DNA from 2 places in the Streptomyces sp. NBC_00076 genome. Region 1 is predicted to be linked to the other one. Evidence: riboswitches for the same ligand, from Rfam matches in the RefSeq annotation. Region 1 holds a riboswitch; the other holds the start of a gene.
What was found. Region 1 has a riboswitch for S-adenosylmethionine ahead of OHA64_RS12870 (aminotransferase class V-fold PLP-dependent enzyme). Riboswitches for the same ligand answer to the same signal wherever they lie in the genome.
Positions count from the first base shown of each region.

Region 1 (5,293 bases):
CCTTCGACGAGCGGGTCACATCGAAGCGGGTGAGGTTGCCGCAGAGGGTGCAGCGCCACCGTGTCGTGGTGGTCGGCAGGGGAACCGTCATCGTGACTGTTCGCTTCCTTCTGGTGTCGGTACGTGTGGTGCCGGTGGTTCTGACGTCAGTACTTCCGAAGTCAGCACTTCCGATGTCAGTACTGATGTCAGTTCTGATGTCAGTTCTGATGTCAGTACTTATGGTGCCGGTATTTCTGGGTGCTTCCAGTGTCGACGACGCGCCGGAGTCTCCCGGTACGTGTGGCTCGTTACCCTACGGCCTGGCGAGGACTCGCCGCTCGGCCGTCCAGGGCGGCGAGGCGGTCTCTCCCGTTGTGTCCCCTTGCGTCATGCTCTGTGTCCATGATCAGAACCTGGAGCGAGACAGTCGGCAGGGCGCGCAGATCGGTCCGTAGGTCACCGGCACCGGTCACCTACGGGCTGATCGCACTGTGCTGTCTGCTCTTCCTGATCGGTCCGGCCGCCGGCCTGAATCCGGCCTACGGCTCCGGCGACACGCTGCTCACCGCGCAGCGGGCCTACTTCCACCGCTGGGGCGTGCTCCCCACCGAGCTGTTCGAGGGGTCACCGCGAGCCGCGCTCACGCCCGCCACCGCCCTCTTCGTGCACGGCAGCTGGGTGCACCTGCTGGGCAACATGCTCTTCCTCTACGTCTTCGGGGTGATGACCGAGGAGCGCATGGGCCACGTCCAGTTCACCCTCTTCTACGTCGGCTGCGGCTACCTCGCCCTGCTCGGTTACGCCGCCGCCAACGCGGACTCCGAGCAGTCCCTGGTCGGCGCGTCCGGGGCGATCTCGGCGGTCCTCGGAGCGTTCCTGTACCTGTTCCCCGGGGCCCGCGTGACCAGTCTCCTGCCTTTCCTTTTCTTCCTGCCGCTGCGCTTCCCCGCCTGGGTCGTCCTCCCCTTCTGGGCGGCCCTTCAGTGGCTGGCGGCGGGCCAGGCGGCCGGGGGGCCGGGGGTGGCGTACCTGGCCCACCTGGTGGGGTTCGGGCTGGGGTTCGGTTACGCGTGGGTGCGGTTCGGACGTGGGACTAAAGTGAGATCCGCCCCAGCTCCGGCTCCCGAGGGAGAGAACCAGCCGTGATCACCGCGATCGTGCTCATCAAGACCAGCGTGGACCGGATCCCCGAGATCGCCGAGTCGATCGCCTCGCTGGAGAGCGTGAGTGAGGTCTTCTCCGTCACCGGGACGTACGACCTGATCGCCATGGTGCGGGTGCGGCGGCACGAGGACCTGGCGGAGGTCATCCCCGGCCGGATCAGCAAGATCCCCGGCGTGGAGGGCACGGACACGCACGTGGCGTTCCGTACCTACTCGCAGCACGACCTGGAGGCGGCGTTCGCGATCGGGCTGGACTCCTGACCCACTGAACACCGCCTCACCGTCCCAGCGCCCCAGGCCCTACGGAACCTCAGGCCCCAGAGCGGAACGCTTCTCAGACGGCCGGCACGCAGCGGCCGTCCTCCGTCCGGTACCGCCACTTCGCGCCCTCCCGCACGAGCTCCCGCACCGCGGTGACGAAGCGCTCCACATGCTCGTCCGGGGTGCCCGCGCCGAAGCTCACGCGGATGGCGTTCAACGACTTCTCGCCGGGCGCGGCCTCGGGCGCGCCGCACTCGCCCTGGGTCTGGGGCTCGCTGCCGAGCAGGGTGCGGACCAGCGGGTGGGCGCAGAAGAGGCCGTCGCGGACGCCGATGCCGTACTCGGCGGAGAGCGCGGCGGCGAAGTGGGAGCTGTTCCAGCCGTCGACGACGAACGAGATCACGCCGACCCGGGGGGCGTCGTCCCCGAACAGGGACAGGACCCGGACCTCGGGCACCTCGGCGAGGCCGGTGCGGACCTTCTCGATCAGGTACCGCTCGCGCTCGACCAGGGTGTCGAAGCCGGCCTCCGTCAGCGCCTTGCAGGCGGCGGCGATGGAGTAGGCGCCGATGACGTTGGGCGAACCCGCCTCGTGCCGGGCGGCACTCTCGTGCCACTCCACGTCCACTCCCCCGTCCTCGCGTCGCGTGACCTTGCGGCTGGCGCCGCCGCCCGCGAGGTACGGGTCGGCCGCGCGCAGCCAGTCGGCCCGGCCGGCCAGGACGCCGGAGCCGAAGGGGGCGTACAGCTTGTGCCCGGAGAAGGCGATCCAGTCGACGTCGAGGTCCCGCACCGAGACCGGGTGGTGCGGGGCCAGCTGAGCGGCGTCCAGGACGATCCGGGCGCCGTGGGCGTGGGCGGCGGCCGCGAGCTCCCGTACCGGCCACAGCTCCCCGGTGACGTTCGAGGCGCCGGTCACGCAGACCAGGGCCGGGCCGTGCGGGTCCCGCTCGGCGAGGGCCCGCTCCAGGGTGGCCACCGCCTGCTCGGGGGTGCGCGGGGCGTCGAGGTAGCTGACCCGGGCGTGCTGCCAGGGCAGCAGCGAGGCGTGGTGCTCGGTCTCGAAGACGAAGACCTGACAGTCGGCCGGAAGCGCGGCGGCGAGGAGGTTGAGGGAGTCGGTGGTGGACCGGGTGAAGACCAGCTGGTCGTCGGCGCGGCAGTCCAGGAACTCGGCGACCGTCCCGCGGGCGTTCTCGAAGAGGTCCGTGGAGAGCTGGGACAGGTAGCCGGCGCCGCGGTGCACGCTGCCGTAGTAGGGCGCGTAGGCCGCCACGTCGTCCCAGACGCGCTGCAGGGCGGGCGCGCTGGCCGCGTAGTCGAGCGCCGCGTAGGTCACCTCGCCACCCGTGACGAGCGGAACGGTGACATCGCTACCCAGAACAGGCAGAGGGGCACAAACGGACTGGGCGGCGACAGCGGTGGGGACAGACATGGCGAACTCCCGTGAGTGGCAGCTGAGTTCCCACGCGAGCGGGTACGGCTCGAGCGTGGGTGAAGGTGAAAAAGGGGGTGCGGAGGCGGGGCTCTGCGGCCCTATCGCATTCGCTGGCTCACGGAAGGCTCCTCGACGACCAGGACCCCTGGTGCGCTCACTCGGAAGAGTGCGAGGGGTCCGCGCTTGCCGCAGACCTCGCTGCCTGCGGCCTGGTCTTCACCCGGGGCACCCCGCCACGGACGGAGGGTTGCCGGACAGTCGGCCGGGGCCTCATGACTGTCACTCATGACCTGGTGCAAAAACGTACGTGAGTGATCGTGGTCCCGCAACCCGTGTCCGGATCGCGGGACATCGCCACGTCGTCAGGCGTTGCTGGCCGCCGCCCAGCGCTCCAGCGTCCGCTTGGCCGCACCGGAGTCGACGGACTCCGCGGCCTTGTCCATGCCGGCCCGGATCTGCTCCGTCAGCGGCGCCCCGGTCGGCTCCAGCGCCGCCAGCGCCGCCGCCGAGTTCAGCAGGACGGCGTCCCGTACCGGCCCCTTCTCGCCGTCCAGGAGGCGGCGGGCGACCTCGGCGTTGTAGGAGGGGTCGGCGCCTCTCAGCGCTTGCACCGGCACCAGTTCGAGGCCGACGTGCCGCGGGTCGAAGGCCTCCTCGGTGACCTTGCCGTCGCGCACGATCCACACCCGGGAGGTGGCCGTGGTGGTCAGCTCGTCGAGACCGTCGTCGCCGCGGAACACCAGCGCGGACGAGCCGCGCTCGGCCAGTACACCGGCGATGAGCCCCGCCATCCGGGTGTCGAAGCAGCCGATCGCCGAGGCGGTGACCCGGGCGGGGTTGGTCAGCGGGCCGAGCAGGTTGAACGACGTCGGAATCCCCAGATCCCGCCGGACCGCGCCGACGAACCGCATCGAGGGGTGGAACCTGGCCGCGAAGCAGAAGGTGATCCCGGCCTCCTCCACCACCCGGGCCACGCCCTCGGGCGACAGGTCCAGGTTGATGCCGAGCTTCTCCAGCACGTCGGAGGATCCGCTCGCCGAGGACGACGCCCGGTTGCCGTGCTTGACGACCTTCGCCCCGGTGCCCGCGATCACGATGGCGGACATCGTCGAGATGTTGACCGTCTTGGCCCGGTCGCCGCCCGTGCCCACGATGTCGACGGCCGGTCCGGGGATGTCCAGCGGCTGCGCGTGCGCGTACATCGCGTCGACGAGACCGGTGATCTCCTCGACCGTCTCACCCTTGGCCCGCAGCGCCACCATGAAGCCCGCGATCTGGGCGTCCGTGGCCTCGCCACTCATGAACCGGTCCATGGCCCAGGCCGTGTCACCGGCGCTCAGGTCCCGGCCGCCGAGCAGCGCGCTCAGCACCTCGGGCCAGGAACGGCCCGCCGCGGTGCCGCCTCCAGCGGGGGTCACAGCGCTCATAAGCCGCTCCTGGTTCGGTCCCGTACGCCGGGACACCGTTCTTCTCGTCGGCTCCACCCTATCCAGCGCCGGGCACGGCGAAGGGCCCCCGTCCGAAGACCGGACGGGGGCCCTTGCCGTGGTGTGGCGACGCGGTGGATCAGTGGTGGCCGTGGCCGCTGGTGATCTCCTTGTACTCCTCGACGCTCGGCTTGGGGATCTGCCCCTCCTCGCCGTAGTACGCCTCGCTGAGCTTGGCGCGCAGCTTCTCGGAGCCCTTCACCTTGCGCTCCACGCCGTTCTCGTCGACCGTCGGGCCGATCTGGGCCGGCACGTACTGCTCGTGCGCGGTGAGCGTGTGCAGCTGCTCCTGGCTGAGCGGCTCGTGCACCTCGATGAACTCACCGTGCGGCAGACGCTTGATGATGCCCGACTCGCGGCCGTGCAGCACTTTGTCCTTGTCGCGGCGCTGGAGGCCGAGGCAGATCCGCTTGGTGGCGATGAATGCGAGGACCGGTCCGACGAAGAACGCGATCCGGACGAACCAGGTGATGGCGTTGATCGACAGGTGGAAGTGGGTGGCCCAGAGGTCGTTTCCACCACCGATCAGCAGGATCATGTACCAGGTGATCCAGGCGACGCCGAAGGCCGTACGCGTCGGGGCGTTGCGCGGGCGGTCCAGGATGTGGTGCTCACGCTTGTCGCCGGTGACCCAGGACTCGATGAACGGGTAGACCGCGATCGCGACCAGGACCAGCGGGAAGATGATCAGCGGGATGAACACGCCCAGGACGAGCGTGTGCCCCCAGAAGTTGATCTCCCAGCCCGGCATGACACGGATCAGGCCCTCGGAGAAGCCCATGTACCAGTCGGGCTGGGCGCCGGTCGACACCTGGTCCGGACGGTAGGGACCCATGGCCCAGATCGGGTTGATCGAGGCGATCGCCGCGATGGCCGCGATGACACCGAAGACCAGGAAGAAGAAGCCTCCGGCCTTCGCCATGTAGACCGGCAGCAACGGCATGCCGACGACGTTGTTGTTG
Region 1 covers NZ_CP108242.1:2,811,585-2,816,877, forward strand. The annotation lists gene OHA64_RS12855 (hypothetical protein) at 1-91, opposite strand, end outside; gene OHA64_RS12860 (rhomboid family intramembrane serine protease) at 385-1,128, shown strand; gene OHA64_RS12865 (Lrp/AsnC ligand binding domain-containing protein) at 1,125-1,406, shown strand; gene OHA64_RS12870 (aminotransferase class V-fold PLP-dependent enzyme) at 1,480-2,841, opposite strand; SAM riboswitch class IV at 3,019-3,135, opposite strand; gene trpD (anthranilate phosphoribosyltransferase) at 3,207-4,271, opposite strand; gene OHA64_RS12880 (cytochrome bc complex cytochrome b subunit) at 4,411-5,293, opposite strand, start outside.

Region 2 (5,293 bases), 2.0 Mb from region 1:
CCCCGTGAGAGGTGCGAGCCCTTCGAAGAAGAACAGAAGAACGTCGCTGCTTACCCGGCGCGATTCAGCCGGTCGCCAGACGAACCATGTCCGCCTGCGGCCCCTTCTGACCCTGTGAGATCTCGAAATCGACCCGCTGCCCCTCTTCCAGGGTGCGGTACCCGTCCATCTGGATGGCGCTGTAGTGGACGAAAACATCCGCACCACCGTCGACCGCGATGAAGCCGTACCCCTTCTCCGCGTTGAACCACTTGACGGTGCCCTGAGCCATGCCTAACTCCCCTATTACTGGCCCTTGCACAGATCCACACTTCATGGATCCGGGTCAGACCTCACCCCCCACATGATTGGGGGCGTGCGCCGGAACGCGTCGACCGCGGCCGAATGTATCCGCCCAACTGCCGTCTGCAACAGGTCAATCGGACGAGAATTCTGGACGCGAGCGATCCGGAATGTGGTGAGAATTCACCTGAATTCGGGGCAAGTCGGACCCCACAAAGAACACAAAAGCCACGAAAGAGGCGCACACTTTGGCTACATCTTGTCGGGCGTAAGGAAGAAATCAAGGCTGCCGACCTGTAAAACGGCGGCGCCTTCCCCAACTGTACCGCGCTCAACCACATTGAATTGCCCCCTCCGCTTCTCTTACGGAGGGGGCAATTCGATGAACGCTCGGTAACTGAAGTTACCGAAGGTAATGATCAGCCGCCGGCGACGGCCGGAATGATGGAGACACCGGCGCCGTCCGGGGTCGCGGTCTCCAGACCCTGCTCGAAGCGGACGTCGTCGTCGTTCACGTACACGTTGACGAACCGGCGCAGCTTGCCCTGGTCGTCGAGAACGCGCGCGGCGATGCCGGTGTGGTTCTTCTCCAGGTCGGCGATGACCTCGCCGAGGGTGCCCCCCTCGGCGGCGACCTCGGCCTTGCCGCCGGTGTAGGTGCGCAGGATGGTGGGGATGCGGACGTTGACGCTCACGATGTGACCTCCGGTCGGGGTTACTGGCCTAGGGCGCGGGGCTGTGTGGGATGTGCGGCTGCCGTCGCGCGGGCGCGACCGGCCGCACCGGCCCGCAGACGGACGACTACCTCTCAGACGAGCCCGGCCTCACGGAACGACTCCAGGTTGGGACGAATGGTCGCGGTCAGCCCCGTTCCCGCCACCGCGTCCAGCGTCTTGAGCCCGTCGCCGGTGTTGAGCACCACCGTGGTCTTGGCCGGGTCGAGAAGACCGTTTTCGATCAGCTTCCTCGTCACACCCACCGTCACGCCACCCGCGGTCTCCGCGAAGATGCCCTCGGTCCGCGCCAGCAGCTTGATCGCGTCGACGACCTGCTCGTCGTTCACGTCCTCCACCGCACCGCCGGTGCGACGGGCGATGTCGAGCACGTAGGGACCGTCGGCCGGGTTGCCGATCGCCAGCGACTTGGCGATGGTGTTCGGCTTCTGGGGCCGGACCACGTCGTGCCCGGCCTTGTAGGCGACGGACACCGGCGAGCAGCCCTCGGCCTGCGCACCGAAGATCTTGTACGGCTTGTCCTCGACGAGCCCGAGCTCGATGAGCTCCTTCAGACCCTTGTCGATCTTCGTGAGCTGCGAGCCGGAGGCGATCGGCACGACCAGCTGGTCCGGGAGCTGCCAGCCGAGCTGCTCGCAGATCTCGTACGCCAGCGTCTTGGAGCCCTCGGCGTAGTACGGCCGCAGGTTGACGTTGACGAAGCCCCAGCCCTCGCCGGCCGGGTCGCCGATCAGCTCGGAGCAGAAACGGTTCACGTCGTCGTAGTTGCCCTCGATGCCGACGAGCTCTCCGCCGTAGACGGCGGCCATGACGACCTTGCCCTGCTCCAGGTCGTGCGGGATGAACACGCAGGAACGGAAGCCGGCCCGGGCGGCGGCGGCGCCCACCGCACCGGCGAGGTTGCCGGTGGAGGAGCAGGACAGGGTGGTGAACCCGAAGACGCGGGCGGCCTCGATGGCCTGGGCGACGACCCGGTCCTTGAAGGAGTGCGTCGGGTTGCCCGAGTCGTCCTTGACGAACAGCTTGCCGGCGTCGACGCCCAGCTCACGGGCCAGGTTGTCGGCCTTGACGAGCTTGGTCCAGCCGGGGTTGATGTTGGGCTTGTCGGCCACGTCCGCCGGGACGGGCAGCAGCGGCGCGTAACGCCAGATGTTCGCGGGGCCCGCCTCGATCCGCTTGCGGAGCTCCTCGGCGTCGTAGGCGGAGAAGTCGTAGGCGATCTCGAGCGGGCCGAAACACTCCTCGCACGCGAAGACCGGGCCGAGGGGCACGCGGTGACCGCACTCGCGGCAGCTCAGCGCTGCGGCGGGGCCGAGGTCTACGGTGTTCGTGGTGCTTGCATCAGTCTGCACAGCCATGGAGGCGAGGCCCTTTCTCCTCATCTTCCTCACGACGCACTTCGCCGTGAGACGGATTTGGCACCTTCCCTAGTCGGGAGCCTCGCTGGTGACGAGAACCGACTGGAGGGTTGCCGGGGCTTCATCGGGCCGTATCCCTCTGCCCCTCTGGATGAGCGGTATGTGGTTGTTGATCGGTGAAACGAGGCGGCGACCCCCGACATGCGATGGTCATCCGCGTTGTTCAAGACTGTAACCGAAGGCCAGGACAGTTGAGATAGCCGTCCGAACCGCGAGATGGATCACATGGCCCACACGAGGCCATGGACAGCAGCTCGCCGAGAGAACGCAGAGGAGCCGCGCACTGTGCTGAATGAAGTCGAGCGCTGGCTGAGCACCCGCTCCTGGTCGAAGACCGATCGCCCGCTCCACAAGATCCTGGCAGCGAAACGCGCCACGGGCCAGTCGGTCAGCGTGGTGCTGCCGGCGCTGAACGAGGAGGAGACGGTCGGTGACATCGTCGCCGTGATCCGTCACGACCTCATGCAGCAGGTCCCGCTCGTCGACGAGATCGTCGTCGTGGACTCGGGATCGACCGACCGCACGTCCGAGGTGGCAGCCGCGGCCGGGGCGAGAGTCGTCCACCGCGACGACATACTGCCCCGCATACCGACCGTCCCCGGCAAGGGCGAGGTGCTGTGGCGCTCGCTCCTCGTCACCGGCGGCGACATCGTCTGTTTCATCGACGCCGACCTGAAGGAGTTCTCCTCGGACTTCGTCTCCGGGATCGTGGGCCCGCTGCTCACCGACCCCGGGGTCCACCTGGTCAAGGGCATGTACGACCGTCCGCTGGGCGGCGCCGCCGGTCAGGGCGGCCGGGTCACCGAACTGATGGCCCGCCCACTGCTGAACATGCACTGGCCGCAGCTGGCCGGTTTCGTCCAGCCGCTGGGCGGTGAGTACGCGGCCCGCCGCTCCCTCCTCGAACAGCTGCCGTTCCCCGTCGGGTACGGCATCGAGCTGGGCATGCTGGTCGACTCCCTGCACCTGGTGGGCCTCGACGCCCTCGCCCAGGTCGACATCGGCGTGCGCATCCACCGTCACCAGGACGGACAGGCGCTGGGCCGCATGTCCGCCGCGATCTACCGCACGGCCCAGCTCCGGCTGGCCCGCGGCCACCTCATCCGGCCCTCCCTCACCCAGTTCGAACGGAGCGGGGACGGCTTCGAGCCACGCACCTACTCGGTCGACACGGAGGAGCGCCCGCCGATGGCGGAGATCGCGGAGTACACGGCACGGAAGGTCGCCTGACGCGGGTGTGCCGTCGTATGCCATCGCCGTGTGACGCGGACCGTAGTACGTGCTTCTACGGTCCGTGGCGAAGGTCATCCGTACGTTTGAGCGTTTCCGGGCCGGGCTAGGTTGTGGCGTATGGCCTCCACCAGCGGTGCTGCTCAGGTACTCGTCGCGTCCAACCGCGGCCCGGTTTCGTACGAGGTGCGCGAGGACGGCTCGCTGCACGCCAAACGGGGCGGCGGCGGGCTGGTCTCGGGGCTGTCCGCGATCGGCTCGGACGCGGGTTCCCTGTGGGTGTGCTCGGCGCTGGGTGACGGCGACCGGGAGGCGGTGCGGCGCGGGGTCGGCGAGGACGGCGTGCGGATGCTGGACATCCCGGCCGACGTGCACGCCGACGCGTACAACGGCATCGCCAACTCGGTGCTGTGGTTCGTCCACCACATGCTGTACCAGACCCCGCTGGAGCCGGTCTTCGACACGGAGTTCCGGCGGCAGTGGGCGTCGTACGAGACGTACAACCGGGCCTTCGCCGAGGCGCTGGCCGAGGAGGCGGCGCAGGGCGCGTCGGTCGTGGTCCAGGACTACCACCTGACGCTGGTCCCGGGCCTGCTCCGGGAACTGCGCCCGGACCTGCGGATCGGCCACTTCTCGCACACGCCGTGGGCGCCGCCGGAGTACTTCCGGATGCTGCCGGACGACATCGGGCAACAGGTCCTGCGGGGCATGCTGGGCGCCGACCGGCTGGGCTTCTTGACCCACCGCTGGGCGGACGCGTTCACCGCGTGCGCCGAGGAGTTCGCCGGGGGGCTCGGGAGCACCCGGATCGGTGTGCACGGTCTCGGCGCGGACGCGGACTTCCTGCGGAAGCGGGCGCACGAGGCGGACGTCGACGAGCGGATGACGGCACTGCGGGCCGAGATCGGCGAGGGCCGGAAGGCAATCGTCCGGGTCGACCGCACCGAGCTGTCGAAGAACATCGTGCGCGGGCTGCTGGCCTACCGGCAGCTCCTGGACGACCATCCGGAGTGGCGCGAACGGGTGGCGCACGTGGCGTTCGCGTACCCCTCGCGGCAGGACCTCGCGGTGTACCGGGACTACACCGCCGACGTGCAGCGCCTGGCCGAGGAGATCAACTCCCAGTACGGGACGCCGGGCTGGACCCCCGTCGTGCTGCACGTCAAGGACGACTTCGCCCGCTCGCTGGCGGCCTACCGGCTGGCCGACGTGGCCCTGGTGAACCCGATCCGGGACGGCATGAACCTCGTCGCCAAGGAGATTCCGGTCCTCTCCGAGGAGGGCTGCGTGCTGGTGCTGTCGCGGGAGGCGGGGGCGTTCGAGGAGCTGGGGGACGACGCGATCGCGGTGAACCCGTACGACGTGGTGGCGACGGCCCGGGCCCTGCACGAAGCGCTCACCCTGCCGCCCGGCGAACGGGCCGAGCGCACCAAGCGGCTCGCCGCGGCGGCCACCGCGCTGCCCCCGGCCCAGTGGTTCCTGGACCAGTTGCACGCGCTCGACGCTCAGTCCAGCTGAGCCGCCAGCGCCTTCAGCAGCCGCACGACACCCGCCGGTCCGTCCACCACCAGGTCCGCCCGCTCCCTCAGCTCGGTCACCTCGTCGCTTCCGCTGCACACCAGCAGGCCG
Region 2 covers NZ_CP108242.1:4,841,011-4,846,303, forward strand. The annotation lists gene OHA64_RS21830 (cold-shock protein) at 65-271, opposite strand; gene OHA64_RS21835 (MoaD/ThiS family protein) at 702-977, opposite strand; gene thrC (threonine synthase) at 1,091-2,374, opposite strand; SAM riboswitch class I at 2,392-2,532, opposite strand; gene OHA64_RS21845 (glucosyl-3-phosphoglycerate synthase) at 2,720-3,664, shown strand; gene OHA64_RS21850 (trehalose-6-phosphate synthase) at 3,785-5,182, shown strand; gene otsB (trehalose-phosphatase) at 5,170-5,293, opposite strand, start outside.
Region 2: another riboswitch for S-adenosylmethionine. It lies ahead of thrC (threonine synthase); the one in region 1 lies ahead of OHA64_RS12870 (aminotransferase class V-fold PLP-dependent enzyme).